Regions from separate parts of the Vibrio sp. 1402 genome, predicted to be linked through region 2. Evidence: predicted binding sites of a transcription regulator. Region 2 holds the regulator's gene; each other region holds the start of a gene.
The links. Region 2 encodes CRP, which controls carbon source genes, mostly activating them, when cyclic AMP is high. Its sites were predicted from a motif close to TGTGANNNNNNTCACA; they were not measured.
Positions count from the first base shown of each region.

Region 1: a site for CRP is predicted at 2,646-2,661, ahead of recB (exodeoxyribonuclease V subunit beta). Genes of this name have one in related genera too.
Region 3: a site for CRP is predicted at 3,039-3,054, ahead of deoD (purine-nucleoside phosphorylase). Genes of this name have one in related genera too.
Region 4: a site for CRP is predicted at 4,243-4,258, ahead of udp (uridine phosphorylase). Genes of this name have one in related genera too.

Region 1 covers NZ_JAWOWE010000006.1:254,908-262,395, reverse strand. The annotation lists gene recB (exodeoxyribonuclease V subunit beta) at 1-2,527, opposite strand, end outside; gene recC (exodeoxyribonuclease V subunit gamma) at 2,855-6,346, opposite strand; gene R7044_RS13965 (DUF3413 domain-containing protein) at 6,599-7,488, shown strand, end outside.
Region 2 covers NZ_JAWOWE010000020.1:26,546-34,033, reverse strand. The annotation lists gene R7044_RS22385 (hydrolase) at 1-799, shown strand, start outside; gene R7044_RS22380 (YheU family protein) at 833-1,045, shown strand; gene R7044_RS22375 (phosphoribulokinase) at 1,171-2,040, shown strand; gene crp (cAMP-activated global transcriptional regulator CRP) at 2,281-2,913, shown strand; gene R7044_RS22365 (DUF1338 domain-containing protein) at 3,050-3,841, opposite strand; gene astD (succinylglutamate-semialdehyde dehydrogenase) at 4,090-5,547, opposite strand; gene astA (arginine N-succinyltransferase) at 5,576-6,595, opposite strand; gene R7044_RS22350 (aspartate aminotransferase family protein) at 6,705-7,488, opposite strand, start outside.
Region 3 covers NZ_JAWOWE010000005.1:109,953-117,440, forward strand. The annotation lists gene phrB (deoxyribodipyrimidine photo-lyase) at 1-1,011, opposite strand, end outside; gene R7044_RS11530 (MerR family transcriptional regulator) at 1,034-1,834, opposite strand; gene R7044_RS11535 (YbgA family protein) at 1,824-2,774, opposite strand; gene deoD (purine-nucleoside phosphorylase) at 3,173-3,883, shown strand; gene R7044_RS11545 (lactate dehydrogenase) at 3,954-5,423, shown strand; gene R7044_RS11550 (hypothetical protein) at 5,590-7,074, shown strand; gene R7044_RS11555 (GGDEF domain-containing protein) at 7,058-7,488, shown strand, end outside.
Region 4 covers NZ_JAWOWE010000002.1:16,398-23,885, forward strand. The annotation lists gene R7044_RS03560 (RNA methyltransferase) at 159-893, shown strand; gene R7044_RS03565 (CBS domain-containing protein) at 1,141-1,560, shown strand; gene R7044_RS03570 (zinc/cadmium/mercury/lead-transporting ATPase) at 1,733-4,039, shown strand; gene udp (uridine phosphorylase) at 4,354-5,112, shown strand; gene R7044_RS03580 (DUF1887 family protein) at 5,270-6,430, opposite strand; gene R7044_RS03585 (methyl-accepting chemotaxis protein) at 6,594-7,488, opposite strand, start outside.

The DNA.
Region 1 (7,488 bases), on a different contig from region 2:
AGGCACCGATAAAACACGCATAAACAGCACGCGTTAGTGCCACGTATATCAAGCGTAAGTCTTCCGCCAAACGCTCTTTGTCCGCTTGCTTCATGGACGCATCGTTGCCAGTGATATCCAGTACCGTGCGGTCATTGGCTGCATCGTAATATTTGGCTTCACTGGCTTCTCGATAGCTGAACACAAACGGCAGAAATACGAGGTCATACTCCAAGCCTTTTGATTTGTGAATAGTTACGATCTGCACTAAGTTACGTTCCGATTCTAAACGTTGGATTTGGTCATCACTGCCACCCAAACCGTTTTCCGCATCACTGATAGACTGAGCGAGCCAACGCAGCAGACCGTGATCGCTATCCAGTTCATTACTGGCGTGTTGAAGCAGTTCACCAATGTGCATTAAATCGGTAAGTACTCGCTCACCATTTTCACCCTGTGAACTCGCACCTTCTTCTAGTAATCGCTCGGCAATATGGCGTTTGCTGATCACCGCGCGCAACATCGGCAGCACACCACGTTGAATCCAAAGTTTGCGATATTCTTTGAATTCGTTTACGGCGTTTTCCCACACCACTTCATCGTTATTAAGTGCATCCAAACTTGCTGCGTCGAGGGCAAACAGCTCAGAAGCAAGACTTGCACGCAGCGCACGGTCATTTTCTGGAGTCAGCACCGCTTGCAGCAAACGCTGTAGATCCTGCGCCACTGAACTGGTAAACACACTGTCTCGGTTAGACAGGTACACGCTGGCAATGCCTTGTTCAGCCAGCGCTTGTTTGATCATTCGACCTTCACTACCTGTTCGAACCAACACCGCGATATCGCCCGCTTGAACCGCTTTCTGTTTTTCGCCATTCACCAGACACGCTTGCCCCTGTTGAGCCTGCGTCAAAATAGTTTGGATTTGGCTTGCAGTCGCCTCTGCCATTCGAGTCAAATACTCGCCTTTTGGTAGCGGTTTATCGTCCGCTTCTTGCAACCAATAGGTCAGCGCGGGTTGCTTTTGGCCACCCATAGTCCAAATGCGTTTTTCGGCATTGGGACTGTACCTAACGGGTAAGAACGGAATATCCGAATCATAGATAAATGGACTGTCTGGCAAAGCAAATACTTGGTTTACCGCCTGCACCATATCTGCGCTAGAACGCCAGTTGGTTCCTAACGTGTAGTGGGCACTTACTTGGTTACGCGCTTTGATATAAGTGAAAATGTCTGCGCCACGAAAGCCATAAATCGCCTGCTTGGGGTCCCCGATCATAAACAAACCACATTCCGGGTTGTTCAGATAAATACGGCTGAAAATACTGTATTGAAGCGGGTCGGTATCTTGGAACTCGTCAATCATTGCGACAGGATACAAAGTACGAATACGCGCAGCTAAAAGCTTGCTTTCGTCCGTATCGATAGAAGCAGAAAGTTGTGTCAGCAAATCATCGAAAGAGAGCCACTGTTTTTGATTTTTCGCGTTAGCCAGCATCACACGACAATGTTCAATCGCATGAGCAAGCAGTGGCGCTTTTAAGCTGATTGGGTTGGCAAGAAATGTTTCAATGACTTCAAATACCGCATGCTGCGGCGCACTGCCTTTCGGTGTTTTTTCCAACAAGACGTTTTGCGCGAATTTCTCCAGCTTGTCTGGATAATTGTAACCTGTAGTTTCCGTTGCCGCCCAAGCGTTTACCGCCTCCAACCACGTCGGCAGAGACTTTTTGGTATAGCTACGTTTGTTAATATCTGAATCTGAAATTAGCGTTAAGAAGTCATCTTGGCTTTCTCGCCACTGTGCTTTTAATTCATCAATTTTTTTCAAATTTTCAGTATGAAGATCAGCCAAACTGCCTTTCATTGCTGGAACAGAAAGGCTTAACGGCGCACCAGTTAAGTAATTGCTGATGTCAGACAACAACGCAGATGGAGAGCCCCATAGCTGGCGAATTTCTCCAGCCAACGTAAATGGCAACGGGTAGAAATTGCGACGCCAGTAATCGGCTACAACTTGCGCTTTTAGGTGACTTTCATCGGTCACAAACTCGTTATTAAATCGGCTGCCAGATTCAAACGCATTTTGCGTTAGCATACGTTGGCAAAAACCGTGAATGGTGTAGACCGCCGCCTCGTCCATCTGACGCTCTGCCTGCAATAAAATTTCTGCGGCTTGCTTGTGATCGTCAAACTCATTAAGCAAAGGTTGGATCACCGGGTCGGAACTCTGTCCACGCGCAAACGCGATTCGCGCATCATGGATTCTTGCCCTGATACGATCGCGTAATTCCGCAGTTGCCGCTTCGGTAAAGGTTACAACCAGAATTTGGTCGACCGTAAGCGGTACGCGATGCCGAGTTTCCGCGCTGCCGTGACCAAGCAAAAGGCGCAGATATAAACCTGCAATAGTGAAGGTTTTACCTGTACCTGCTGATGCCTCGATTAACCTCGCGCCATGCAGAGGAAACGTCATCGGTTCTAGTGGCGTTGGTTGAGGTTGCTCTGTGCGGTCTAACGTATGTAGAGGGCACTCTGCACCTGACATTTGATCCATAACGCTGAATCTCTCCGGATTATTTACTAGGACGTATCACCTAATAAATGTGATCTATAGTTAAAAATTCTATTAATATGTTTAACAAGTTGGATCATTTAGAGCTTTGTGAGATCTTTCTCACGGTTATCCATAAGACGTACCGTTAGTATGCGCCCCACGAGATAAGCCAAACCTTTTTGGCGGCACAACTCAAATGAATTAAACAAAAGTATCATGGTCCCTCTGACCTTGTGGCCGTACAGCGAACGCCCTACAAAAAATAATGATTTTCTGGCGGCCACCCTACTCTTCCTTCTCTTTATCCAACTTTCTTTATCACGCTTTTACATCATCAGCGTCTTGAACCGCTAAGCGCGCACCTTGCAGTACTAATGCTGTCAGCAAACGAACTTCTGAGGCCAACTCATCATTCCAAGCAGGCCAAATTCGAGAGATGTACGAATTATTGCCTTCGCCCGGGCTCATGAAGCCATCATTGAATGCGTCAGCCATTTTCTTCAAAGATTTCTCTTCGTCATCGACCCACTGACCGCGGCTAAAGCCCGCTTCAACACAAGCCAACGCCGTTTTCGGGAAATAAGGCAAAGGCTTAGTCATGCCTTCGAAAAATAAGCGAACTAATTCAGTCAGTAGCTGTTTGGCATACTGCGCATCGGCAATTTCTGGGTAGATCAAATGCAGCGCGCCTTCTTTACGATCGTAACCAATGATGTGAGTTTTCTTAGCATGACCCGACGCCGACATGGCAAGGTGATCGATCCACGCAGCAAGGTAATCCTGCGAGCGAATCTTACCGCTTCTATAGCGAATCAAACCGGATTGGTAGCATTGAGTCAGCCAACCTGTTAGGCGAACGTTTTTCTCTTCGCCTTCATTTCGCTCAAACAAGGAATCAAACGTCAGGTCGATTTCCAAATCGTCTTGAGGCGCACCAGATAAAAACGCCAGTTTATCCACCAGCTCTTCCGCCTGAACTCGGTTAGTTTCAAATTCGATATCACCAAACGCCCCCACCGGCAGTTTGCCTTGCGCGCGCTGTTGACTCATAAAGTGTTTAAGTACCTCTGTTTTTTTCTCTGGCTGCATCAATGTCGTTTCAAGCAAGGTTTCTAACAGCTCATCACGCATTTGATAGCTCTCCAAACCACCTAAAACAAAGGGTTCGTCGTCCTCCATCACCGGTAGTGGCGGTTCAAAGATTACTTTTAAACGACGATTGAAAAAATACTGCACAGGTAAGCGCCAGAAACGTTGCAACTCGACTAAGTCGAGCTCAAGTGGGAACGTCGCTCCTAACAGATAGTCGTCTAATGCCCGATTAAAATCACGACGAACATAGCCTTGCGATTGACTACTTTGAGTTAATGCCGCTGGAATCCACTCTTTCGCGTAGCTGGCGTGCATGCCTTGGAACGCACTTGGGCTAAACGGCACCATGGCGTGGGTATTCACCAACGCATTTAATAAGTTGTCGCCAGACTCATCAACGGGCAACGCTTCATCACCACTTAAACAATAGTTTTGGTGGCAGTATTCCATCAGCTCAGAAACCAGAACCGAAGGTACTCGCTCGGTATTGTCTTGGATTGAACGGCCAACATAACTGATGTAGAGCGTTTGCTGTGCCGATAGCATTGCTTCGAGGAATAGGTAACGGTCATCATCTCGACGCGAACGGTCGCCCGGTTTGGTTCTTCCGGTCATCAAGTCAAAGCCTTCTGGCGGCATGGAGCGTGGGTACACGCCGTCATTCATCCCCAGTAGACAAACGGTTCTAAACGGAATAGAGCGCATCGGCATCAGGGTACAAAAGTTCACTTGACCAGCCAGGAAGCGCTGGCTGACTCGTGTGCCAGATAATTTGTTTTGAAGGTATTGGCTGATGATCGACGGCGACAACGCATCATCAAATGCGGCATCAGCTAATTGCTCTTTGAGTTGGCTGAGCGTATCGCGAATGGATTTGAGCGCCATTTCGCCTTCTAACTCAACTGAGAAGAAGTCATCCAGCAGTGAAACCAAAGTCTCTCGCCAACCATCAATAGTCTGAACATGAGAAAGTTTGCTTCGATAAGTGCTAATTTGTTGGATAAAGTGTGCCAACTTGCCCGCCAGCTCTGCACCCATGCCTTGCACTTCGTTGTACGGAGATAAACTGCCTTGCTCGGTTTCAAACAAACCTGCGGATTCTGGCATCGCGTAGCCAAGCAACATGCGTTGAATACCAAATTGCCATGTGTTTTGACGGGTTTCCGGCAGTTCAAATTCGCGTCCGGTATTGGCATCCAACCCCCAGCGAATCCCCGATTCCTCAACCCATTGTTTGGCTTGTAAGAAATCATCTTCGCTGAGTTCAAAACGCTTTAATATCGCCGGAGTTTCCAAAAGTTCGAGTAGTTCTGATGCCAAACAGCGCGTATTGGGTAAGTTCACCAACTGCATAAATGCGGCCAGAATTGGGCTCTCTTGATCGGCGGTTCGGTCAGAAATCGAATAGGGAATAAAACGCTCACCCGGTGCGTTACCAAAGACCGCCTGAATCGCAGGGCTGTAAGCGTTGATGTCCGCGACCATCACGATAATATCGCGCGGTTTTAACGTTGAGTCAGCATCGAACATCGCCAATAGTTGATCATGCAGCACTTCCACTTCACGCATCGGGCTGTGACAAGCGTGTAGGCTCAGTGATTTATCACCCAAGCTAACCACTTGTTTGTGATGACTGTTTTCAATCTGTTGGTCATCTTGATGTTCTTCAAGATTGAGAATATCCGCTTGCAATTGATGGAGCAGACTGTCGCGCTCAACATCAACAAAGGCTTCAATTTCATGAGATTCCAGCTGAGACAACAGATACATATTGTCGCGCCCGAGTTTACCCATGGACGCCAACAGACTGTTTCCGACCACATCGGTGTGCAGCTCATCGATCACATTATCTTCCAGTGATCCTTTCAGTTGCTCAGTTTCACCTTGCACTTCCGAGTGATCGTCCTGCCACACAACGTGCTGACGATGTTTCGCCGCCAAACGAGCCAGATATTTGCGATCTCGAACTTCACCCCAGTAATAACGACACGGGTTGGTGAACATCAGATGCACGTCGATGTGTTCACCAATTGCTTTTAGCGCATCCATATAGCGAGGCGGCAACGAAGAAATGCCAAAAACAAACAAACGCTTGGGTAAATGGTCAAAATTGCCGTTAAAACTCTCTAACGTGTCGATAAAGTGCTCATAAAGGTTGGCACGGTGATATGGAGACTGTCCTAATGACACAGTGTGATCATACAACGCTTGCCATAAGATCGGCTGCCACGGATGCTCATCTTCCAGCTCTGGCACACTCTGCCCAGCTTCCCAACTTGCGATCCATTCCGGACGATACACCAAGTAACCATCGAAAATATCGGCAATTTTCTCAGCCAGCTGATACAGCTTAGAGTGGTCAATGTCATCTTTGAGGTACTGCGCTAACGGCGAAAACACCTCTTGGTTGAGAAGCCCCGGAAGCAAATGCATCAACTTCCACGTCATCGCTTCTTTGTTAAACGCACTGCGTTTTGGCACGTCTGGCAATACCTGCGTAAACATTTCCCAAATGAAAGTCGCAGGGAGCGGAAAATCAATGTTCGCGGCAACACCAAACTCTTTGGCCAATTCCATTTTTAGCCACTGGGACATGCCTGGACTTTGAACCAGAATTTGTTCTTTTTCGAACGGGTTTTCCAGCGGACTGATTCGAATCAGTTCGACAAGGAGTGATTTAAGAACGTCAACTTGGTTGGAGTGATAAACAGTAAACAAATTGGGAATACCGAGCGCCGATTGAAACTGTTAGCTAGCTTAGCACAGCCCCATTTAAACCCGCAGTGATCTCGCGTTCGGAAAAAACAAAAGGTTATATATCACTCAAATAGAGTATGAATCTTCTGAATTTTCACATGTCAATCAAGTCTGACATTTCCATACAAAATGTGACATTCGTCGCAACTATTCCATAATAAAAAACACTGTTTTATACTCCCTCTACCCATAATTTATAAACAAACAAAAAGTATGTTTCGCAAACTGTCTTCCAACAGCGCTTGGCTGATTGCTTTTTTTGCTTGCTTTGCAGTGTACCTGTCGATCGCTTGTTATCCTTTTGTGTTGTCTAACAATCAGAATGAACCGCTAACCTTGTTGCAAGGTTACTATTTGGTTTCGACTCAATATGGCTGGCTGGGCTTGATCGCTCTTCCATTTATGTTGTTGAGTTTATTGCTCTCTTTTCTACCGACTCGAGCATTCAAAGGTATCGTGATCGCTATCGCGATCTGTCTATTGATCATGTTTAAAGTCGATATCCTCGTTTTTCAGCAATACAAACTTCACATCAACGCCCTATTAATCCGTATGTTTTTCGAAGGTGGCGGTGATGTCTTCGATATTTCTTGGATGAGTTGGCTTATCTTCGTCAGTGAAGTTGCCGTTCTGGTGATCGGGCTTGCCTGTACCGTTTGGGTAAGTAATAAACTGGCACAAAGCCGAGCTAAGTTCGTTTTGATCAGCGTTTGGTTTGCTGTATTGCTTAGCACGCAGATGATTCATGCGTACAAAAACGCACTTTACGACGATGAAGTCAGTCAGTTTTCGAATAACTGGCCACTTTACTACCCGCTGACGGCTCGTAAATTTATTTACAAACACGACCTAGTGGATGAGAACATTGCATCGAAGAACCGCGTAGAGTTAACCAACATTGAACGTAGCTCACTCAACTATCCGCTTGCGCCGATTCAAGTGCAAAGCAAAGAGAAACAACCCAATGTCTTGTTTATCTTGGTTGATGCGTGGCGCTACAGTGATGCGACGCCGGAAGTCATGCCAAATGTCAGCAAGTTCGCCGAAAAAACAGTGAATTTCACACAACATATGAGCGGCGGCAACTCAACTCAAGCGGGTAT
Region 2 (7,488 bases):
GGGGTGCTTCTATAGCCCTTATGCCAATGGGTTAATGAATGCATTTGCTCAATCTGGATGGCTGTCGGTGATGATGCATTTTCGTGGCTGCAGCGGTAAACCAAACAAAAAAGCACGAGCTTACCACTCGGGTGAAGTGACGGATGCTCGTTACTTCCTAGAGCACCTTGAACAACGTTTTCCTGATAATCCCAAAGTTGCAGTTGGTATTTCTCTTGGCGGTAACATGTTGGCGAATTATTTAGCCCAATATAAAGATCACCCTATTTTGAATGCAGCGACTATTATCTCAGCGCCTTTAGACCTAGCGGCGTGTGCAAACCGTATAGAACAAGGCTTTTCAAAAGTGTATCGCCGTTATCTGCTTTCTTCACTGAAACGTAACGCGTTACAAAAGCATCATCTACTACATGGCGAGCTTGCGCTGTCCTACAACTCAATAAAACGTGTCACACGATTGTATGAATTCGATGATTTGATTACCGCACCATTGCATGGCTTCAAAGACGCACAAGATTATTACGACCAATGCTCTGGCTTAAGTAAACTACAGCAAATCACGCTACCCACACTGATCATCCATGCCAAAGACGATCCGTTCATGACCGACGATGTGATCCCGAAGTTTGTTCTGCCAGATAACATTGATTACCGTCTCTTTGAACACGGTGGCCATGTTGGCTTCCTAACAGGAACGGCGTTAAAACCTAAGTTTTGGTTGGAGGAAGCGCTGCCCGCGTATTACGAAAGTATCGCCGCAGATTACCTTTCTGCTGTATCCAAGCAACGAACGCAGTAAACTAGCCGCTCATCATAAAAGTTAGAGGTATTTATGATCATTCCATGGCAAGACATTGCGCCGGAAACATTGGAAAACTTAATTCGTGAATTCGTCTTACGCGAAGGAACGGATTACGGAACCGTCGAGGTTTCTTTGCAAGACAAAATTGATCAAGTTAAAGCTCAATTGGAAAAAGGTGAAGCGGTTATCGTGTTCTCTGAGCTACACGAAACCGTCGATATTCAACATAAAACAAAATTTTAGACCCTTCACATTTTACCGTATCCCACTCGATGACAAGGTATTGTTACGTGCTATAGTGGGATATCGACCGTGCAGTAGTAACTCTACTGCACATTACAGGTAAGTAATTTTCGACAAGGTTTGTCATGTCAGCTAAACACCCAATTATTGCGGTTACTGGTTCGTCCGGTGCCGGCACGACCACTACATCTGAAGCCTTCCGTAAAATGTTCAATATGATGAACGTTAAACCCGCATGGGTTGAAGGCGATAGCTTCCATCGCTTTACTCGCCCAGAAATGGACATCGAAATTCGCAAAGCCCGCGAGCAAGGTCGACACATTAGCTACTTTGGCCCACAAGCTAATGACTTCCCGGGATTAGAAGAGTTTTTCCGTAAGTTCGGGCATGACGGCACTGGCAGCGTGCGCCGTTATCTGCACACGTTTGACGAAGCGGTTCCCTACAATCAAATGCCAGGCACGTTTACACCGTGGCAAGACTTACCCGAAAACAGCGACGTGCTGTTTTATGAAGGGTTACATGGTGGCGTGGTCGATGGCGATGTTAATGTTGCTCAACATGTGGATTTCTTAATCGGCATGGTGCCGATTGTGAACTTAGAGTGGATACAAAAATTCGTACGTGACACTCGCGATCGCGGCCATTCGCGTGAAGCGGTAATGGACTCAATCGTGCGATCCATGGACGATTACCTCAACTATATCACTCCGCAGTTTTCTCGTACTCACATCAACTTCCAGCGCGTACCGACCGTTGATACTTCCAACCCACTTAATGCAAAAGGCATCCCTAGTTTGGATGAGAGTTTTGTGGTGATTCGCCTACGCGGTATCAAGAATGTCGACTTCCCATATCTGCTGGCCATGATTGATGGCTCATTCATGTCACGCCACAACACGATTGTCGTACCCGGCGGTAAGATGAGCTTTGCAATGGAGCTCATAGTTCGGCCTATCCTACAACAGCTCATCGAAACAGGGAAAATTGGCTAAAAACCTGCCTGCGAAGATGTTTACTTTTCATACCGTGATCATGTGCACAGTTTTGCTTACAAAATCTCAATCATGGCACGATTAAAATCAAGAAATCGTTTTCGAAAAAGGATACTATTTCTTACCGAAACACAAGAGAGCTTGCAGCATATAAAAAGTGCTCTTATTCTAGTAGGCCTAATTCAGGCTTAGCTAAAATATGGATAGCGCAAGCGTACCCTGCAGAGGAAGTGAGATATTATGGTTCTAGGTAAACCTCAAACCGACCCAACATTAGAGTGGTTTCTTTCACACTGTCATATTCATAAGTACCCTTCAAAGAGCACGCTAATTCACGCGGGCGAAAAGGCAGAAACTTTGTACTACATCGTTAAAGGTTCTGTTGCGGTTCTTATCAAAGACGAAGAAGGTAAGGAGATGATCCTTTCTTACCTAAACCAAGGAGACTTTATTGGTGAACTTGGTCTATTCGAGGAAGACCAAGAGCGCACAGCTTGGGTTCGTGCTAAATCTCCTTGTGAAGTTGCTGAAATTTCTTTCAAGAAGTTCCGTCAGCTTATCCAAGTAAACCCAGACATCCTAATGCGTCTTTCTGCGCAGATGGCTCGTCGTCTTCAAGTAACTAGCCAAAAAGTGGGTGACCTGGCGTTCCTAGACGTAACTGGTCGTATCGCTCAGACGCTTCTGAACCTTGCAAAACAACCAGACGCAATGACTCACCCAGACGGCATGCAAATCAAGATCACTCGTCAAGAAATCGGTCAAATTGTTGGCTGTTCTCGTGAGACAGTAGGTCGTATCTTGAAGATGCTAGAAGAGCAGAACCTAATCTCTGCTCACGGTAAAACCATCGTGGTTTACGGTACTCGTTAATCTCGAACTAGAGTGACACGAACAAAATTATAAAAGCCACCAATGGCAACATTGGTGGCTTTTTATTTACTCATGACCAAATGAGATAGGGTGCAGCGAACACTAATGAGTAAGCTTAACAGGTTAACCCTAAAACTTAGCCATTCGTACTTTCAAAGATTTTGTCAGCTGAAGCGGCCACGAAACCTGGGTACAAATCACCATTTTCCATCGGATAGCGCTTAGCAAATTCATAAAACCCGCCAGGGATAATTTCAGTGCCTTCGCTAAAACGAACCGCTACTTTATCTGCCATGGTCGATGACTGCTCTAGCAACACCTCAGGAGTGCCCTTCACTTCACCACCATTTTCATTAATGGTAAACCCAGCGGTACGCAGATGATCGTTTACCTGCTTCACTTCTTCATATTCATTGAGCTGGTTAACGCTCACCGTGAAGTGGTTTGCTCCGTAACCATGCGCCGCAAGCCAAGATGCGTACTCACTTTCTTTAGCCAACGTTTGGTAATCAGCAAAGCTTAAATCCCACAAGCGCCCACCATGTAAGAATGCGCTATCTTTCAGCTTGTCAGCATCGATTTGTGCCACCAAATTTTTCACAATCTCTTGTAGCTCAGGCGAGCACTCTTCAACTTTTAGCTCACTAATAAATACTTTAGGTTGCTTCGGATCTGGGTGCTCATAGTGCTTAGCAACCAGCTTTTTGCTTTCGAAAATGTAATCACCACACGCCTTGTAACCAATAGCTACAAATGGCTTAGCTAGAGTTTCAATACCAAGAGGCGCGATATTGAAGGTACGTAAAGCTATATGATCATTAATCAGAGGCTCATCTTCTTGAAGCAGCTGATGCACTTTAGCAGCCGAAGGGCAAAGACGTTGAATGTAATCTTGCCATAGCGATTCAAATAACACATCGGGCGTCATAACGACTCCTTGTTACGAGATGTAGAGTTTAAAGGTAAGCGGAAGTTGGCTGCTCGTTCACAACAAAAGTTGTCCAGAATAATGAACGAGCAACCATCAACCTGTGACGGTAAATGCCAGTCAGTCAACACGCTTTTCCGAGTCTTTGCTCACTTTTCGTGTTCTGCCAACGATCACTACAACCCATACCTAAATGATGCGCCGGCAAGGTGAGCCGCAATGCATAGTTGCGACTCTATTATTAAAACTTATAGCGCTACACCTGGACTCAATGTTGCAGGCAAGACAGTCTCTTGACCTTCCATTGATGCCATTGGGTACGCACAGTAATCTGCTGCGTAGTAAGCGCTTGGGCGCAAGTTACCCGACGCCCCCGGACCACCAAATGGCGCATCACCGCTTGCACCAGTGAGCTGGCGGTTACGGTTCACGATACCTGCACGAATGTGGTCAACGAAGTATTCCCATTCTTGGTCGTCGGTTGAGACCAAACCAGCAGATAAGCCAAAGCGCGTATCGTTTGCTAGCGCCACGGCTTTGTCTAACCCTTCGTAACGCACCACTTGCAGAAGTGGGCCGAAGTATTCTTCATCTGGTAACTCAGCAATGTTCGTTACATCAATGATGCCAGGAGAAACAAATGCCGCCTCTCCTGCTTTCGCTTCAATTAAGCTTTCACCGCCAAGAGACTGTAGGTTAGCTTGTGCATCAAGAATAAACTTGGCTGCCGCGACCGAAATTTGCGGTCCCATAAATGGCGCAGGTTCTGCAAATGGTTGGTCTACGCGAATATTGCGTGTCGCTTCAACGAGCTTGGTGATAAGCGCATCGCCTTTTTCACCCAATGGCACATACAAACGACGAGCACACGTACAACGCTGCCCAGCACTGATAAACGCTGACTGGATGATGGTATAAACCGTGGCATCCAAATCACCATATTTATCAGAGATCACCATCGGGTTATTACCACCCATTTCTAGTGCGAGCATCTTGCCCGGTTGACCCGCAAATTGACGGTGTAATACATGCCCCGTATTCGCGCTACCCGTAAACAGTACGCCATCAATGCCTTTTGCGTCAGCGAGGGCAATACCAGTTTCTTTCGCGCCTTGAACAAGGTTAATCACGCCTTTCGGCAGACCGGCTTCTTCCCATAGCTTCATCGCCAATTCACCCGTCCATGGCGTTTGCTCAGACGGTTTGAAGACTACCGTGTTACCAGCCAGTAGCGCAGGCACAATGTGACCATTTGGTAGGTGGCCTGGGAAGTTGTAAGGACCAAACACCGCCATCACGCCCAATGGGCGGTGGCGCAATACGATTTGGTTGCCTGCTGCTTCACGGCTCGCCTCACCAGTGCGGTCATGATAAGCGCGAATCGAAATGGCAATTTTACCTGCCATGGCTGCTGCTTCAGTGCGCGTTTCCCAAATCGGCTTACCGGTTTCTTTGGCAATCACTTCGGCGATTTTTTCGCTGTTCTCTTTTACTTTCTCCGCAAAAGCCAACACGATTGCCTCACGCTCTGAAAATGGACGCTTTTTCCAGTTAATAAACGCTTCACGCGCTGCAGATACCGCCTGGTTCACCTGCTCTGCCGTTGCACCTTTGCCTTGCCAGATCACTTCTTGGTTGTACGGCGACAGAGACGTAAATGCTTCACCCTGACCTTGTACCCATTCACCTGCAATCCAATGTGTCATTGTTTCTATCCTTAAATTCTGTCGTCTGTTACTGCGGAAGAAGGCGAACGAAATCCCCTTCTTCAACCGAAAGTGCATCCGCAACGTCTGGTGCAATCATCACGCTTTGTGTTTCTGCGTCATACGCCGCTTTAGTGACTGTCGCACGGAAGTTCTCGAAAGATGAATTACACATCAAGAAGTCTTGTGTGCTGGAATGTTCAGAGATTTTGACTTGCGCACGGAATGAATGACGTACCGACTCAATATTACGCAGATCACACTCAACCGTTGGGCCACCATCGAAGATGTCGACGTAGCCTCGGTTGGTAAAACCTTCACGCTCAAGCAGCTTCAGCGCTGGACGCGTGTTGTCATGTACTTGACCAATCACGGCTTGCGCTTCTGGGCTGAGCAGGTTGATGTAAATAGGCAGTTTCGGCATCAAGTCGGCGATAAAGCCTTTCTTGCCGATACCTGTCAGGTAATCTGCAAGCGTGAAATCGATAGAGAAGAAATGCTCTTGAAGCCATTGCCAGAATGGTGAATTACCCTCGTCGTCTGAAACGCCACGCATCTCCGCAAAGATCGTTTCAGAGAAGCGCTCTGGGTGCTCTGCCATCATTAGGAAACGACACTTCGACATTAGACGACCATTCAGACCTTGGCGGAATTTCTCACGCAAGAACAAGGTACAAATTTCGCTGTTACCCGTGTAGTTATTACCAAAAGTAAGCAGTTTAACGACGTTGTTAACGCCAAGCTTTGGCGACGAGTGCACGACTTTACTAATGTGATATGAGTAAAATGGGACATCCCAGCCGATAGATGCTTCGATTCCGGTGGTACCCGCAACCTCACCCGTTTCAGAGTCAAAGCCAACCATCAGGTAGCCTTCATCGCCTGGTTCTGCCACATCTGGCTTACCAAAGCTGTACTCTGAATGTTTGATTCGATTAGTTAACAGTTCTTCGTTAACCGGTAGAGATGTAAATCCGTGACCAGACTCCACCGCACAAGTGTGCAGTGCGTCGTAATCCGACATCGCGATAGGGCGAACTACTAGCATCAATACTCCCTCCAGATGCAAGAAGATCCTAACTATATTGTAGGAACAATTCCCCCATCAGAGATCCTTGACGGGGGTGTCTGCGTTGACGTTTAAACTGATATCGCGCTTAAACTAAAGTCGCGATCGCTTTATCCAGTTTCGCCAAGCCTTCTTCAATTTCTTGTTGTGTGATAACGAGTGATGGTGTGAAACGTACGACATTGGCACCCGCAACCAATACCATGAGACCTTGTTTACCTGCAGCAACCAGCACGTCACGCGCACGGCCTTGCCATTCTTCATTTAGTGCAGCGCCAAGTAATAGGCCTTGACCGCGCACTTCTGAGAAGATGTTGTACTTCGCGTTGATCTTCTCTAGACCTTCACGGAACATTGCTTCGCGTTCTAGCACACCAGCCAACACCTCTGGCTTGGTAACTTCATTTACAACCGCTTCTGCAACCGCACACGCTAGTGGGTTACCGCCATATGTAGAACCGTGAGTGCCCACTTTCATGTGCTCTGCCAATTTTGCTGTCGTTAGCATTGCACCGATCGGGAAACCGCCACCAAGTGATTTCGCAGTACTTAGAATATCTGGCGTGATACCTAAACCTTGGTAAGCGTAGAAGTTACCTGTACGGCCATTACCAGTTTGCACTTCATCGAAGATCAGTAAGGCGTTGTGTTTGTCACACAGCTCGCGAACCGCTTGAGCGAACTCAGGCGTTGGTGGCACGATGCCGCCTTCACCTTGTAGTGGCTCCATCATGACCGCACAAGTACGATCAGACATGTGTGCTTGTAAAGCTTCGATATCGTTGTAAGGAAGGTGTGTCACGTCGCCTGGCTTAGGACCGAAGCCGTCAGAGTATGCCGCTTGGCCACCAACCGTTACGGTAAAGAATGTA
Region 3 (7,488 bases), on a different contig from region 2:
GAGCTGACGCATTGCTGCATCAACGATTGGGTATCCTGTTGTTCCTGTCTTCCATCGCTCAAAGGCTTTCTCATCATAGGACCACTGGATTTTATCCTCCCAATCGATAAATCCTTTGCCTTTGACGAGTTTTGGTTCGAAAACCAATAGGTGCTGATAAAACTCACGCCAAATGATCTCACTTAGCCAAGTTGCTTTCCCTTCTGTAAGGTCATTTTGTTGATTTTCAGCATACAAACGAGCAATACACTGCCTTGGTGATAGTGCGCCAATCGCAAGGTATGGAGACAGTTGGCTAGTGCCATCAATAGCTGGAAAGTCTCGCTCGCTTTGATACGCGTCACTGCGCTCCCGTGCAAATTCCCTAAGCTGCTTCAAAATATCATTAGTCGAAGCCAGCCAGTCTTCACTGGATTCTCGAGGATAGCTAAATGTGAAGCTTGAATTAAATCGAGCCGACTCTAATTGTTCGAGTACCTTTTTATTGAGTGGCGCTTGCTCGTGAGGTTTTACTACCGTCGGCATATGGAACTGCGTTAACCAAGCACGCTTGAATGGCGTAAATACCTTAAAATATTCGCCTTGCTTATTAAGAACCGTCGTTGGCGCGTGCACACATTTGTCATGAAACAGTTCAAATTCGATATCGTGAGAAGCTAACGCTTCACTTACTTGTGTATCGAGCTCTCGTTCGTTCACCTCATAGTGAATGTTTGCCATGACAGACGTGGCTTCAAGTGTTTCCGCCCACCCACTAATCACATCTGTACAATCGGAAAACGACGGCACCTCTTTGTACAAAAAAGGAATATTAAGGCTTTCAAGCTCCTCGTTAAGACAAGCTAAGCGACGAGCAATGAGGTCTGCCTGCATCGGCGCCATGTGATGCTCCCGCCACTGCTCTGGCGTCGCGATAAAGCAAGCGACGACAGGCTGACCTGAATCCAATGCCGCTTTGAGTGCCGTGTGGTCTAACGTACGCAAGTCACGTCGAAACCATACTAAAATCATGGTAGCTCCTATCTTTTGTCTACTAAGTTAGGTGTAATTTCTCTATCACTTCAGAGCACCCCATCCGATCACCTAGCTGTGCGTGAAGCATTTTGATGGACGCTACTTGTTTAGCAGCTAGTGCTTTATTGGAGAAAAGGTAGATAAACGAACCATTTTCAATGACCTCGTGATCTAGTAGACCAGAAACATCATCAACCTTATCGATCAAAGTCGTGTGATACCCTTGTTCACAAAGCTTCGCTGCTTGAATCCAACTCTCAGATTCTCTGTTTTGTTCAAAGCTAATGAGCAGACACTTTCCTTTGGAAGCGGCTTTGTTTTCAGAATCGATAACAAGGGCAAGACGAGTGATCAAACAAGTCTGAAATAACCCCACCTGCAAGGATCGCAACGATCCTTTTACCATATCTAGCGCATCAAATACTGGGCTAATAAACTGATCAATAACGAGTTTTAGTGGGTACTCTTTAAGAACAGAGGCAAGTAAACTCTCTGCTTTTCCTCGATTCAGGGTAGACAGCGCAAGCAGCATGTTTTCAACTTCTTCGAGTGTGCGAACCTCGTTTTTGACTTCGACATCGGCGCTTTTTCCTAGCAGCCCCTTCACTTTACCAATCGAAATCCCCTTCGCGAGCCAACTCTGGACTTCGCGAATCGTATCGAGATCTTGCTGGCGATAGAGTCTGTGTCCTTTTTCAGTTCGCTGAGGCTGGATCAAGTTGTATCTTCGTTGCCAAGCTCTCAGCGTAACTGGTTTTACACCCGTGATTTCTGCGACATCTCGGATCGCGTATAGTTTTTCTTCTGAACTACAAACCATAGCGTAATCTCATCTCCTGCGGATACGGTTCTAAAAACTTCTGTTTTGATAAATACTCGTCTGGGTAAGTATTTAAGTAATGCTTAATCAACGTAAGTGGTGCTAGCAGAGGCAGCATTCCAATACGGTAGTCGTGAATCACTGTCGCTAACTCTTCTTTTTCTTCTTTAGTTAGTGAGCGTTTGAAGTACCCTTGTAAATGCATCAACACATTTGTGTTATTTTTGCGGCTAGCCCGATTCGTTAACGCCTTCATCAGTCCTAAACGATACTCTTGGTAAAAGTCTTCAATTTCATAATTAGCGACATCGGCAACTAAGCGGCCAAGGGATCGGTATGACTCTGGGTGGTGTGCCATTAACGTCAGTTTGTAGCGCGAATGAAAGTCGATGATTTTGCCACGAGTAGGCTCACCATCCATCGAGTCGTAAAAGTCATTTAGACAAAATACTCGAGTAATAAAATTTTCTTTCAATACAGGGTCGTTAAGTCTGCCATCCTCTTCAACAGGCAACCAAGGCATTTTTTGCATCAATGTTTGTGTATACAAGCCAACACCTTCTTTCGCAGCACTGTTCTTGCTGTAAACCTTGACTCGCTCCATGCCACAAGTTGGTGACTTGGCACAAACGATGTAACCACAAAGCTGCTCGCTTTGAAGTTCATCTACTTTATTGGCCGAGTAAGTGAGCATATTGTCGGTATGATCATTTTCTGGATTTTTGGTTTCAACCAATGCAACACGCTCTTCATTAGAAACAAGACGAATTGTTGGACGGGGTACTGGCATACCTACGCCGACTTCAGGGCATACCGAAACAAAGTCAAAATACGGGCTGAGCTCTTTAGTCACAAAGTTGCTCACCTTATGACCAGAGTCAAAACGCACTCGTTCACCCAAAACACACGAACTGATACCTACTTTGATTGAAGATTCCATGATGACGCATCCCTATACAAAAAGTTTTGTTGTATAACTTATAGCAAGCCTTTCCAGATTGTACAAGAAAATAAGTTGTACAATTTAATCGTTTTACTTCACTCGAAAGTATTTCGATCAACCAGCTTTCAGAAAAAAGTTTGGCCCAAAAACAAAGAATTTGTGCGCGCAATCGACAAACTGCTCAAAAGCAAATCGATTGCTCTTTTGGTTTCAACAGATTTAGTTATCAATAGGAGTTGCAGTTTCTAAATACGTGGTTTTTGTGACTAAGCTCTCAAGGGGCTACTGTACGTCCCGATATTATTGCCTCAACGAAAACGAACAAGTTCAACAGAATTGGTAATAGCGTTCTATAATAGAGGCGTTTTATCAAAACAAAACTTTGGAGAGCACTTATGGCAACCCCACACATTAACGCACAACCAGGTGATTTCGCTGAAACAGTTCTGATGCCAGGCGACCCGTTGCGCGCTAAATACATCGCTGAAACGTTCCTAGAAGATGTGAAACAAGTTTGTGACGTTCGCAACATGTTCGGCTTTACTGGCACTTACAAAGGCAAAAAAGTTTCTGTAATGGGCCACGGCATGGGTATCCCGTCTTGCTGTATCTACGTACACGAGCTAATCGCTGAATACGGCGTGAAAAACGTTATCCGTGTAGGTAGCTGTGGTGCAGTACGTGACGACGTGAAACTAATGGACGTTGTTATCGGTATGGGTGCTTCTACAGACTCTAAAGTTAACCGTATCCGTTTCAACAACCACGATTTCGCAGCAATCGCTGATTACGGTCTTCTAGAAGAAGCAGTTAACCAAGCGCGCGCTCAGGAAGTGCCTGTAAAAGTAGGTAACGTATTCTCTGCAGACCTGTTCTACACACCAGAAGCAGACATCTTCGAGAAGATGGAAAAACTAGGCATCCTAGGTGTAGACATGGAAGCGGCTGGTATCTACGGCGTAGCAGCTGACCTAGGCGCGAAAGCACTGACTATCCTGACAGTTTCTGACCACATCATCCGTGGTGAAAAACTAAGCTCAGAAGAGCGTCAGAAGTCGTTCAACGACATGATGAAAGTTGCACTAGAAACTGCAATCAACATCTAAGAACAAATAGTAAGTAATAATTTGCAGCCAGAGTTATGCTGGCTGCCCGAATTATCCCGAGGGGGCGATTGTGTCTAACGGCGAACTGCCAAAAGACGCAGATGGGTTACAACTCAACTTTTGTAAAACATTGGCGTGTGACAACTTTGGATTGAGTGATGCAAAGCGTTACGTTCTGCAACATGCGAACCCTAAGCGTCCGGCGATGGTATGCCGTGAATGTGGAGCTTTCCCCCCCTTACTTAATAATCGCGATGTCGTGAACGAACTTCATCGCCTGCGGCACGTCCACAGTGACGGGTTGCCTGCTTGCCGTAATGATGATTGCGACAACTTTGGACTTTCTGTCCACACTCACAAACACCTCTATCACGCTTTCGGTTACAGTGGCGATCGCCAACGTTACCGCTGTAAAGTGTGTCAAAGTACCTTTGTCGACAAGTGGTCTGGTGCCAACAAGAAGCTTCAATTTCAAGAGAACTTGATGGGTTTATTGTTTACGGGATATTCCGTACGAGAAATCTGCCGCAAGCTTAGTATTAACCCAAAAACCTTTTACGATCATGTTGACCATATAGCTAGCCGCTGCCGCCGCAAGCTGGCAACCATTGATGCGCGCTGGGTAAACCACGCAACGTATTATGAATTGGCCTCAAACTATATTGCATTGCAACCGAACAGCAATAATGGTGTGTATTGGATTGTTTCTGGCGAAGCGCATTCTGGCTATATTCTTTGCCAGCACGTCAATTATTCCGCTGATGAAGAGCCAATCGCAACGCTCGATCATAATCCTTACGATGAGGTGTCTCGTTTTGTTTCCCAGGAGTATGTAGCGGAAGCAAGTGAGCCGCTTGCGGAACCTTCTTATCACCTCAGAGAGCGAATTGACCAAAAATACCAAACAATTTTGGCTCGCGGTAACGTAGAAGACCCTCTTGGTAATCTATCTGTATTTCATTACCCTTCAAAAGGGGCATTAGTCCGTCCGCCATACACCTCGTATGCACACTATTTGCACGTACTTGATATGTGCTGCCCAAACAAACGTGTATCTCTATACATGCCTCAAGATCCCCTACTACGTTCAGCTGCACTGAGCGTTTGTTTACCTCGTATTAAAGAGAAAAGTGTCGACTTGATGTACGTAGAAGAGGACGCTAGTTGGGACATGAGCACTCCCTTTGGCAAAGTCGATATCGCCTATATGAGTTGGTGGCGCGATCGTTGGGCAATCTCTAGTCAAAACGAAAACCACAAAGGCATTTGCTACCTCGCTGGCGATCAAAATGAGCCTGAAAAATGGTTTAACGTTGCGACAACTCGTCATGTGAAGTTTTATCAAAACCGCTTTCAGATTCTTTTCGAAAGCTTCATTAACGAGCCACGTCGCAAATTACGACCTGCTGGTATTTTACCTCTTTTAGATATATTCAGAGCTTGGCATAATTTGTGCTATCAGGATAAACAAGGTCTTACCGCTGCACAAAGGTTAGAAGTCTCTGATGCACCTTTGACAATCAAACAGCTCCTATCGTAGCTATTCTATTGGTAATTTAGATGTAGTAATTAGGGGTTGTAACGGTATACATTACGGCCCCTGATCGTTTACCAAAACGTTATCCGCATCGCTTTGGTAAAGAAACATGCATCTAACCACTTAATATTAGGTGTGATTTCCAGTTCGATAGTCATGGATGTGAACGTTGGATAAAAACCAAATTCAGCTAGAAGATGATCTCACTAAGCTTAAAGGCCAAATAAAATCGGCCCCTAAACATACCTTTAATATTGCGCAGCAATATCGTATCCGCGCGGAACAAATTTTATTTGTGGACGGAGAGATCAAAGCCTTACTCATCATGGCGCAATGCTGTTGGTGCCTAATGGATTACCGACAAGGCTTAAAACTCGTCAAAGACGCTTACAGCAAACAAACACAGCTTGAAACCGACGATCATCTCCCGGAAATTCTCCATCTTTTTGCTCTCCAATATTGGGGCCAAGCAAAGTATTATTCCGCGCAACAATATTGGATTAATGCGCTCGAACAATCTGCTCTCGTTGATGATGTTGAAATTCAAATCGAATCTCTAATTGGGCTTGGTAATGTATGGCGCATCACTAATGAACACCAACTTGCCGCTTCAACTCATGAGTTAGCCGTTAAAGTGGCAAACAATGTTCGTATTGCTTGGTTAGAAGGTAAAGCGCGCATCTTATTAGCTTGGGACTATTACTTACTAAATAAGTTTGTCGAGATGCTTACGGTACTGGATGGAGCAACCGAAGTATTAAAAGATCATGATGATAGTACATGGCAAGCCGAGATCTGGGACTTTAAAGGGTTAGCACTGCTTGGACTAGAACGCCTTGATGCGGCCGAAGAAGCCACCCAAAAAGCCCACCAGCTCGCCATTGAGCATGACCTCGTTTGGATGAAAGCACACTCTTTTATTAGCCGAGCAAGACTTGAGCTTTTGCGCCAAAATACAGACAGCGCTGCCAAGTTGCTACTTGCAGCAGAAGAGTCTGCACTCAGTTTCGACCACGGTGAGCTACTCAGCCAAATTTGCTTCCAACAATCACGAGTCGCTGAAGAACAAGGTGACTTTGAGTCTGCGTTTAACGCGTTCAAGAAATACCGTAAGCACGCACTCAAAATGCTCAAAGAACAAACTCATCGAATCAGCATGGATAAAGCAAGAGGCTCTAAACGCCAACTAGAGCAGCGAGCACGTAAGCTGATCAATCATATTCGCTCTCAACACGAATACGACCCTGAAAAACAGTTCTCTAATGTCGTTTCTGAGACCTACTGGTGGGAACAGTTAGTTTTGTTTAAAACGGAGCTCAAACGCTCTAACCACGCCATCATTATGATTCAGCATTCAAACCCCGAAGTTCTCGATGTTTGTACCGAGCTCGTTCATGCATTGACAACCTCCAGCGACCTCATCTCGAGAATTTCCAGTAACAGGCTAGCAATGTTAATTGCAGAAAAAGGTCAAGCAGCAGAAGAGGTCTACCGCACTGTCCAAGCGATGTTAGACATCTATCCATGGAAGCGACGCGGAATCAAAGGCCCGAAACCGATACTGTATTTGCAAGATATCCTGACCTTCCCATTCACGTTAGAACAGCTCGAAGAAAGTTATATTGAGGTAATGAAGAATGGAACAACTGCTTAGCAAGGTGACTGACGCAGGTATCGATCCTTCTTCCGTTTCAGGTGAAGAAGCGATTACGCTATGGGAACACATAGGGTTACATATTGCGTCAACAAACCGAGAGAAAGCGCATTGCTATATCATTAGCGCCGAGTATCGAAGAGAGATCAAACAGCTCAACGACAGCATTAGTGAATTGAAACAAGCGCTTGAGTTGCTTGTTTTACCAGAGGATGTAGAAGATATTCTTTCTGTGAAAGCAAGCTTGAGTGAGCGTTTGGTTGAAGTAGGTGACTACAATGCGGCATTAACCGAGTATGTTGCTTCAACCAATATCGCCGTCGAGTACGGCTATATTGATGAGTACGTATTGGCCATTATTGGAATGGGTAATTTGTGCGATGCCCATGGGGATCACCAACGTGCATTACGTTA
Region 4 (7,488 bases), on a different contig from region 2:
TTTATTTTGGCTACGCTTGGTGTTCAACGTCTTCTGATGATCAAGCTTCTTGAGGTTATTTAGGTATAATTTATAATCTCATCCGCTCGATACCGAACTTTCGTGAAGATTGTTTAGGGTACACTCGCCGAATAACCATTTTCACCTGGGATACTTTAATGATTTCAAAAAACCAATTAAAACTGCTTCGTGCTTTAGGTCAAAAGAAACAGCGTAAAGCGCATGGCTTATTCCTAGTTCAGGGTGAAAAGAACGTACTAGAGCTAGCAAGTAGTTCATTGAAGGTGAAGCAGGTTTTTGCAACAGCGGCATTTCTCGAACAAAATGCTGGTACGCTAAATCGTTTTGATTGTGTTGAAGCATCGCTTGATGAATTGACCAAAGCGAGCACGCTTGTGAGCAATAATGCGGCCATTGCTGTGGTTGAAATTCCGAGTGTAAAAGAGCCTCAAGCGAAAGGCTTGATGATTGCGCTAGATGGTGTATCCGACCCTGGTAATCTAGGTACGATTATTCGTGTTGCAGACTGGTATGGCATCAAGCACATTATTGCGAGTACAGATTGTGCTGATCCTTATAATCCTAAAACGATCAGTGCGACCATGGGCAGCTTTGGCCGCGTACAAGTGAGTTTGGTGGATTTGCCAAGTTATTTGGAACACGCCAAATTGCCAGTATATGGCGCGTTTTTGGAGGGAGAGAGCGTTCATAAAACGGATTTCGCTGCTGAAGGTATTTTGTTGATGGGCAGCGAATCTCATGGTGTGCGCGAAGCCGCAGCAAAATTCGTGACAGATAAGATCACGATTCCGGCGTTTGGCGGTGCCGAATCACTGAATGTCGCGATGGCGACTGGCATTATTTTAGACAACATGCGCCGCCAACATAGCTAACGCAACAATTACTTAATAACAAAGCCAGTCAATTTGACTGGCTTTGTTGTATTTATTGCCTAGAAAAATCAGCCTGGCTGAATCTTGCGTTTAACGAAATACAGTGAATGTTGTTCGGTGAGTTAATTTTGTTTTAGTTCAATAGGCTGTGCCTATAAATAAAATTACTCCTTTCCATTTAGTAAAATCAGGAAATTAGGCGACACTTATCTAAAGGCCGCAATAAAATGCCCTTAAGGAGATAAGAATGCATTCATTAAAAGTAAAAGATTACATGACGTTGCAAGCGGTGACTTTCACGAAAGATATGTCACTTTCGGCAGCTTTAAACAAAGTAATGCAAAGTGTCACACTAGGTGGCCCTGTCATTGATGAAAATGAAAAAGTGGTTGGGTTTTTATCGGAGCAAGACTTATTAGATAAGTTGGTGAAAGCAAGTTATCACTGCCAAGATACACATACGGTACAAGAGTGTATGCATGATGATGTCTTATCTGTTTCTCCAGAAATGTCAGTAATTGAACTGGCTGACATGATGAAAGTTGGAAAGCCGAAAATGTATCCAGTGGTGGATGGCAAAGGTAAGTTGGTTGGTGTTATCACAAGAAGAGACGTGCTGCGTGCCATCGGAATGACATTAAATGAGTGTTTTAAGCATCCCGTTTAACCTCTCTGTTTAAATTTTACGGAATATTGCTTTTAAACTGGTTTGGAAAGACGCTTCGGCGTCTTTTTTATTTTCTATCGCCGAACTGTACAAATTTATCTTGACCTTGGAGCTTACTCTAAGGTTTATCCTTAGCAATAGGTAAATCACCGATACCAATAAGGAAAAAATTATGTGTACAAAACATCAAGGTTGCCAATCTAGCAAAATCAAAACTGCGGTGCCGCTTGGTGCAAGCGAGTCATGCTGTGCGCCAGTAAAATCTTCCCTCAATATCTCTCAGGCCAGTGTTGATGTTTCTGAAAGCTCTTGCTGTAGTGGAGGAGGCTGCAGCGTTGACACAGGCGAGGAAGACGATCCCACAAGGGAGAGTAATTCCTCCGTTCGGAACGCTTGGCTTGTGTCAGGTATGGATTGCCCATCTTGTGCGCAAAAGCTTGAGAAAGCCATTACGTCTTTACAAGGCGTCAGCCAAGCCAAGGTTTTGTTTGCAACAGAAAAACTGGTCGTCGATTTTGATGGTCTAGAGCTGATAGCTACGATAGAGCAGACAGCCCAAAAAACGGGTTTCCCGCTCTCTTCACTGGATGCTCCAAAACCAAGCACTACAAAGAAAGGCTGGCTTGGCGTCATAAGAGACAACATCCAAATTCTCTCGATTGCTGGTGCAATGGCTACTGCGGCAGTAATTTCTAAGATCGACCCTCAAATAAGCGCTTGGTTATTCACTTTGACGTGTTTACTTGGTTTATACCCAATCGCGCTCAAAGCATTTAAGTTGGCGCGTAGCGGTACGCCTTTTGCGATTGAAACGTTAATGAGTGTAGCGGCGCTCGGCGCTTTATATTTAGGTGAAACCGCCGAAGCCGCAATGGTGTTATTGCTTTTCCTTATTGGTGAAAAGTTAGAAGCATATGCATCATCTCGCGCGCGAAGCGGTGTCCAGGCGTTAATGGACTTAGTCCCAGAAAATTCAATTTTAATAATTGATGGTGAACGTAAAGAAGTACCAGCTGCTCAGCTTAAACCAGGGGATATCATAGAAGTCGCCCCCGGAGGTCGTTTGCCTGCCGACGGTGTTTTGCAAGATGCGCTTGCGAGTTTTGACGAAAGTGCGTTAACGGGAGAATCTGTTCCCGTTGAACATCAAACCGGTGGCAAAGTGATGGCCGGGGCTGTGGTTGTCGATAAAGTGGTTCGCTTACAGGTGACTTCCCGTCAGGGCGAGAATGCGATAGACCGAATTCTTCATTTGATTGAAGAAGCAGAATCCCGTAAGGCACCATTAGAACGCTTTCTTGATAAATTTAGCCGTTGGTATACGCCGCTAATGATGCTGGTGTCTCTGATGGTTATCGTTACGCCGCCATTACTATTTGCCCAACCGTGGGAAACGTGGATCTATCGAGGACTCGCCCTGCTGTTGATTGCTTGTCCATGTGCATTAGTAATTTCAACGCCTGCGGCGATCACTTCTGGCTTGGCGGCAGCTGCTAAGCGGGGCGCATTGATCAAAGGTGGTGCGGCGCTTGAGTTGCTTGGCAAGGTTGAGTCTGTCGCATTTGATAAAACTGGGACACTGACGCAAGGTAAACCAGAAGTGACTGATGTCTTTGCTTTTGATATGGATGAAGACAAGTTACTTAGCCTAACTGCGTCAATCGAGGTTGGTTCAAGTCATCCTCTAGCGGTTTCTTTAGTTACCAAAGTGCAAGAGCAGGGGCTTACTATTCCTGAAGCGTTGGATAAAACCGCGCAAGTAGGCTCTGGTGTCACTGGTTACGTCGATGGAAAAATGGTCCAAGTGGTCACGCCTTCAAAGGCAGACTTTCCACTTTCTCAGGAAGCCATAGAGCAAGTAGTTACGTTGGAACAACAAGGTAAAACGGTTGTCATTGTTCGTTACGATGACGAGGTCATTGGCGTGATCGCATGGCAAGACACATTGCGCTCAGATGCCCAGCAAGCCATCGCAATGTTGAAGGAACTTGGGGTCACGTCGGTGATGCTAACGGGTGACAACCCGAGAAGTGCAGAAGCAATGGCAAATAGAATAGGCTTGGATTATAAAGCGAGTTTGTTACCTGCAGACAAGGTGCATTACGTCGAGAAGCTATCACAACAACACACCGTTGCGATGGTGGGAGACGGTATCAATGATGCTCCAGCCATGAAAGCTTCGAGTATCGGCATTGCGATGGGAGGCGGTACGGATGTTGCGCTCGAGACTGCTGATGCGGCGTTAACACACAACCGTTTGATTGAGCTACCTGCCATGATAGAACTGTCGCGTGCGACGCTAAGTAACATTCGTCAGAATGTCGCGTTAGCGCTAGGTTTGAAAGGTGTATTCTTAGTGACAAGTTTACTTGGTGTTACTGGGTTGTGGGTTGCTGTATTAGCCGACAGTGGTGCAACAGCACTGGTGACATTGAATGCGTTGAGATTACTTCGTTTTGAGTCCAAGCAGATCAAATAACTGACCTAACCATTGATCCCACTCATTAATAGCCCGAGGCATTCGTGTATCGGGCTTTTTTTAACCGTATTCACCTGATGCGATCAGACGTTTTTCTCGTCCTTGAAATCACGCATTGCTATGCAACAAAATGATCTAATGCCCCTTAAAGTGTGATCAATACCAGTTTTGTTTGAAATTTCATTTTCATTACATTTTGTCATTGTGATTGTGATCACTCTATGTTGGTGAAAGGTTCGCTACAGTGCATCTGTACCCAATAACTGATTAATGAGCTTATTGTTCATAAAATAAGCCACAATAAGGAGCGACTTATGTCTCAAGCTGTATTCCATTTAGGTGTTACTGAAGCTGATCTTAATGGTGCGACTCTAGCGATCATTCCTGGTGACCCAGCGCGTGTTCAAAAAATCGCAGAACAAATGGAAAATCCAGTATTTCTAGCAAGCCATCGTGAATACACGCTATACCGTGCAGAGCTAGACGGTAAACCTGTTGTGGTTTGTTCTACAGGTATTGGTGGTCCTTCTACCTCTATCGCAGTTGAGGAATTGGCACAGCTTGGTGTTCGCACTTTCCTACGTGTTGGTACAACGGGTGCAATTCAACCGCATGTAAACGTGGGTGACATGATCGTAACGACGGGGTCAGTTCGTCTTGACGGTGCGAGCCTACACTTTGCTCCTATGGAATTCCCAGCAGTTGCTGACTTTGAAGTAGCAACCGCAATGAAAGCAGCGGTAGAAGAGTCTGGCGCTACAGTTCACATGGGTGTGACTGCATCAAGCGACACGTTCTACCCTGGTCAAGAACGTTACGATACGTTCTCTGGTCGTGTTGTTAAGCGTTTCCAAGGCTCTATGCAAGAATGGCAAGACATGGGCGTACTTAACTTCGAGATGGAGTCTGCAACACTGCTAACAATGTGTGCGAGCTCTGGTTTAAAAGCGGGTTGTGTGGCTGGTGTTATCATCAACCGTACACAAAAAGAGATTCCAGATCATTCAACTCTGAAAGAAACGGAAGCGCGTTCAATTAAAGTGGTTGTAGAAGCAGCGCGTAAAATGCTTTAAGCCGCTATAGTTGGCATTTAAACAAACAGAAAAAACCAGAGGCTAACCTCTGGTTTTTTTCTACTTATAGAAATGCGTACAGCTAAAATTTAGGTATAAAAAAAGCAGCATTAATGCTGCTTTTTATCGTTGTGAATTTTAGCTTTTCTTAATGGCACTATATCTCGTCTGAACCGCCCGCGTCTTTAAACCAAGCCGTTAAGTGCGTTCTTAAATCTTTAAGCTCATCAGGGCCAATCAGGGCTAGCCCTAAGTCTTCAGCACGAGTAATGTCATTGTGACGAAGAGGACGGAAGCTCACCAACATTGCGCGCGCTTGTAAGCCACCTAATAGATCGCGAAGCGATTCTAACTTATATAAAGTATCGTCGCCGTCATCTCTCATGCCTTTGGTTTTGCACTCGATGATGTGCAGCTTGTTGTTTACAACTGTTGCGACATCTAACTCATTGCGTACTTCACTTTCACCAAGTTTACGATAAACCTGAACATTTAACGATCGATCTTGGATCGTCGGCATGGTGTCTTGGATTTGCTTCACGGTGCTGTGAACCAAAGTTTCTAACCACTCACCGTTTGAAAAGCGTCGAGCATCTTCATCTGCAAACGTTAAAACGCCATTCTCATAGGTGGCGATTTCTGCTTCTACTAAATCTGAAAGCAACATGTTGAGCTCACGGTAGCCCTGCTGTTTTTCGGAGAGCTCGACATCAAGCTTTTGTTCTTTGCGGCATGTGGTTGCAAGGTAGTTAAGTGTTGCTAGACCTGGCCCAAGCTCAAGCGCATTTGAGGCCCATCGTTCACCAAGTTCATACAATTTTTTATCAAGAAGAGGTGGTAAATCAACGTGGTGAAACTCGCCGCGTGCACCAAAGATAGTGAGGTAATCTGCAATCGTAATGTGATCTTCGACTTGGGTATCTTCTTTGCCATCAGGGTATAACCAACAAAGCTTATCGCTACTAGGCTCAACCACAAAAATTGGCCAGCGATAGGTACGGAAAACTTCGTACACCGACAACAAGCGATGACGAAGACCACAGCTCGCGTTCAATTTTACATCTTCGCCGCGTTCATGAAGGTCTTTTGCCAGTTTTTGAATTGCTTGTTTGATCAGCGATGTATTAACAGCGGATGGAATTTCAAAAAATTCAGAAGTAATTTCTCGTTGATCTAAAACGGCACTCAGTCGGTCAAATATATCTAACTGGCTCTTGTCTCCGATGAAGACGATATGTGTGCTTAGCGTACGATTATCTAATAGAGGAGTGACCAATCTCACTGGGTCTTGGTCGATAATACCAACATGAACAGCCATAGATTTTCCTTTTTATGAGGCCGCTCGAAAAGAGTTGTGCAAGGGGATGAGCTGGCCTTATTTATCATATGTAGACATGGCCGACAAAAAACAAGGGCGACTTAACAAAAAGTCGCCCTTATACAGTTGATTGCACTAATTAATGCTCTTAGTTATAAAGTATTTATAACTTAAAGCGGTGGACCAATTCATTTTGCTGATGAGCCAAGTGGGTCAGTGATTCACTGGTTTGTGCGATACTCGACATGGCTTGGAAACTTTCATCGGCGATACTGTTGATATCTTCAATGCTGCGAGCAATGTCTGTTGATGTTTCACTTTGCTCTGCTGCTGCTTGTGAAATGTGCGTACTCATTTGGCTGATTTCGATGATTAGCGCCTGGATCTCTTCCATTGAGCTGTTCGCTTTTGATGCTTGCTCAACCGACATCTCCATATCGCTCATACAGCTTTGTATGACTTGGTTCGCCGATTGCGAGCTAGCTTGCAGATTACTGAGCATGGATTCAATTTCAGTGGTTGATTGAGTCGTTCTTGATGCGAGTACTCGTACTTCATCTGCCACTACCGCGAAGCCGCGACCTTGTTCACCAGCGCGAGCCGCTTCAATTGCCGCGTTCAATGCCAGTAGGTTGGTTTGCTCCGCAATGTTGCGGATCACATCAAGGATAGATCCAATTTGACCACTCATCTTTTGTAGCTCAGAAACTGCGGAAACCGATTCGTTCAAACGTGTTTCTAGTTGATTAATGGTTGAGATGTTACTGCTCATAACATTTCTGCCTTCTTCAGAGGCAGATTCGACGCGTTGCACCATTTCTAGCGAGCCTTGCGCACTTTGCGCGACTTCTTGCACTGAATGAGACATTTCTGTCATCGCAGTAGCGACGTTTGCCGTTTGTTCGCGTTGAGAGCTCAATTTAATTTGTGCTTGCGAAGAGGTGCGTTCGTTGGTTGTCGCGGTTGACGATAGGTTTTCTGACGCTTCGTTGAGTTTCACCAAGATCTCGTGAAGGTTGTCGGCGAGTGAGTTAATGTGTCCACTCACACGGCTGAAT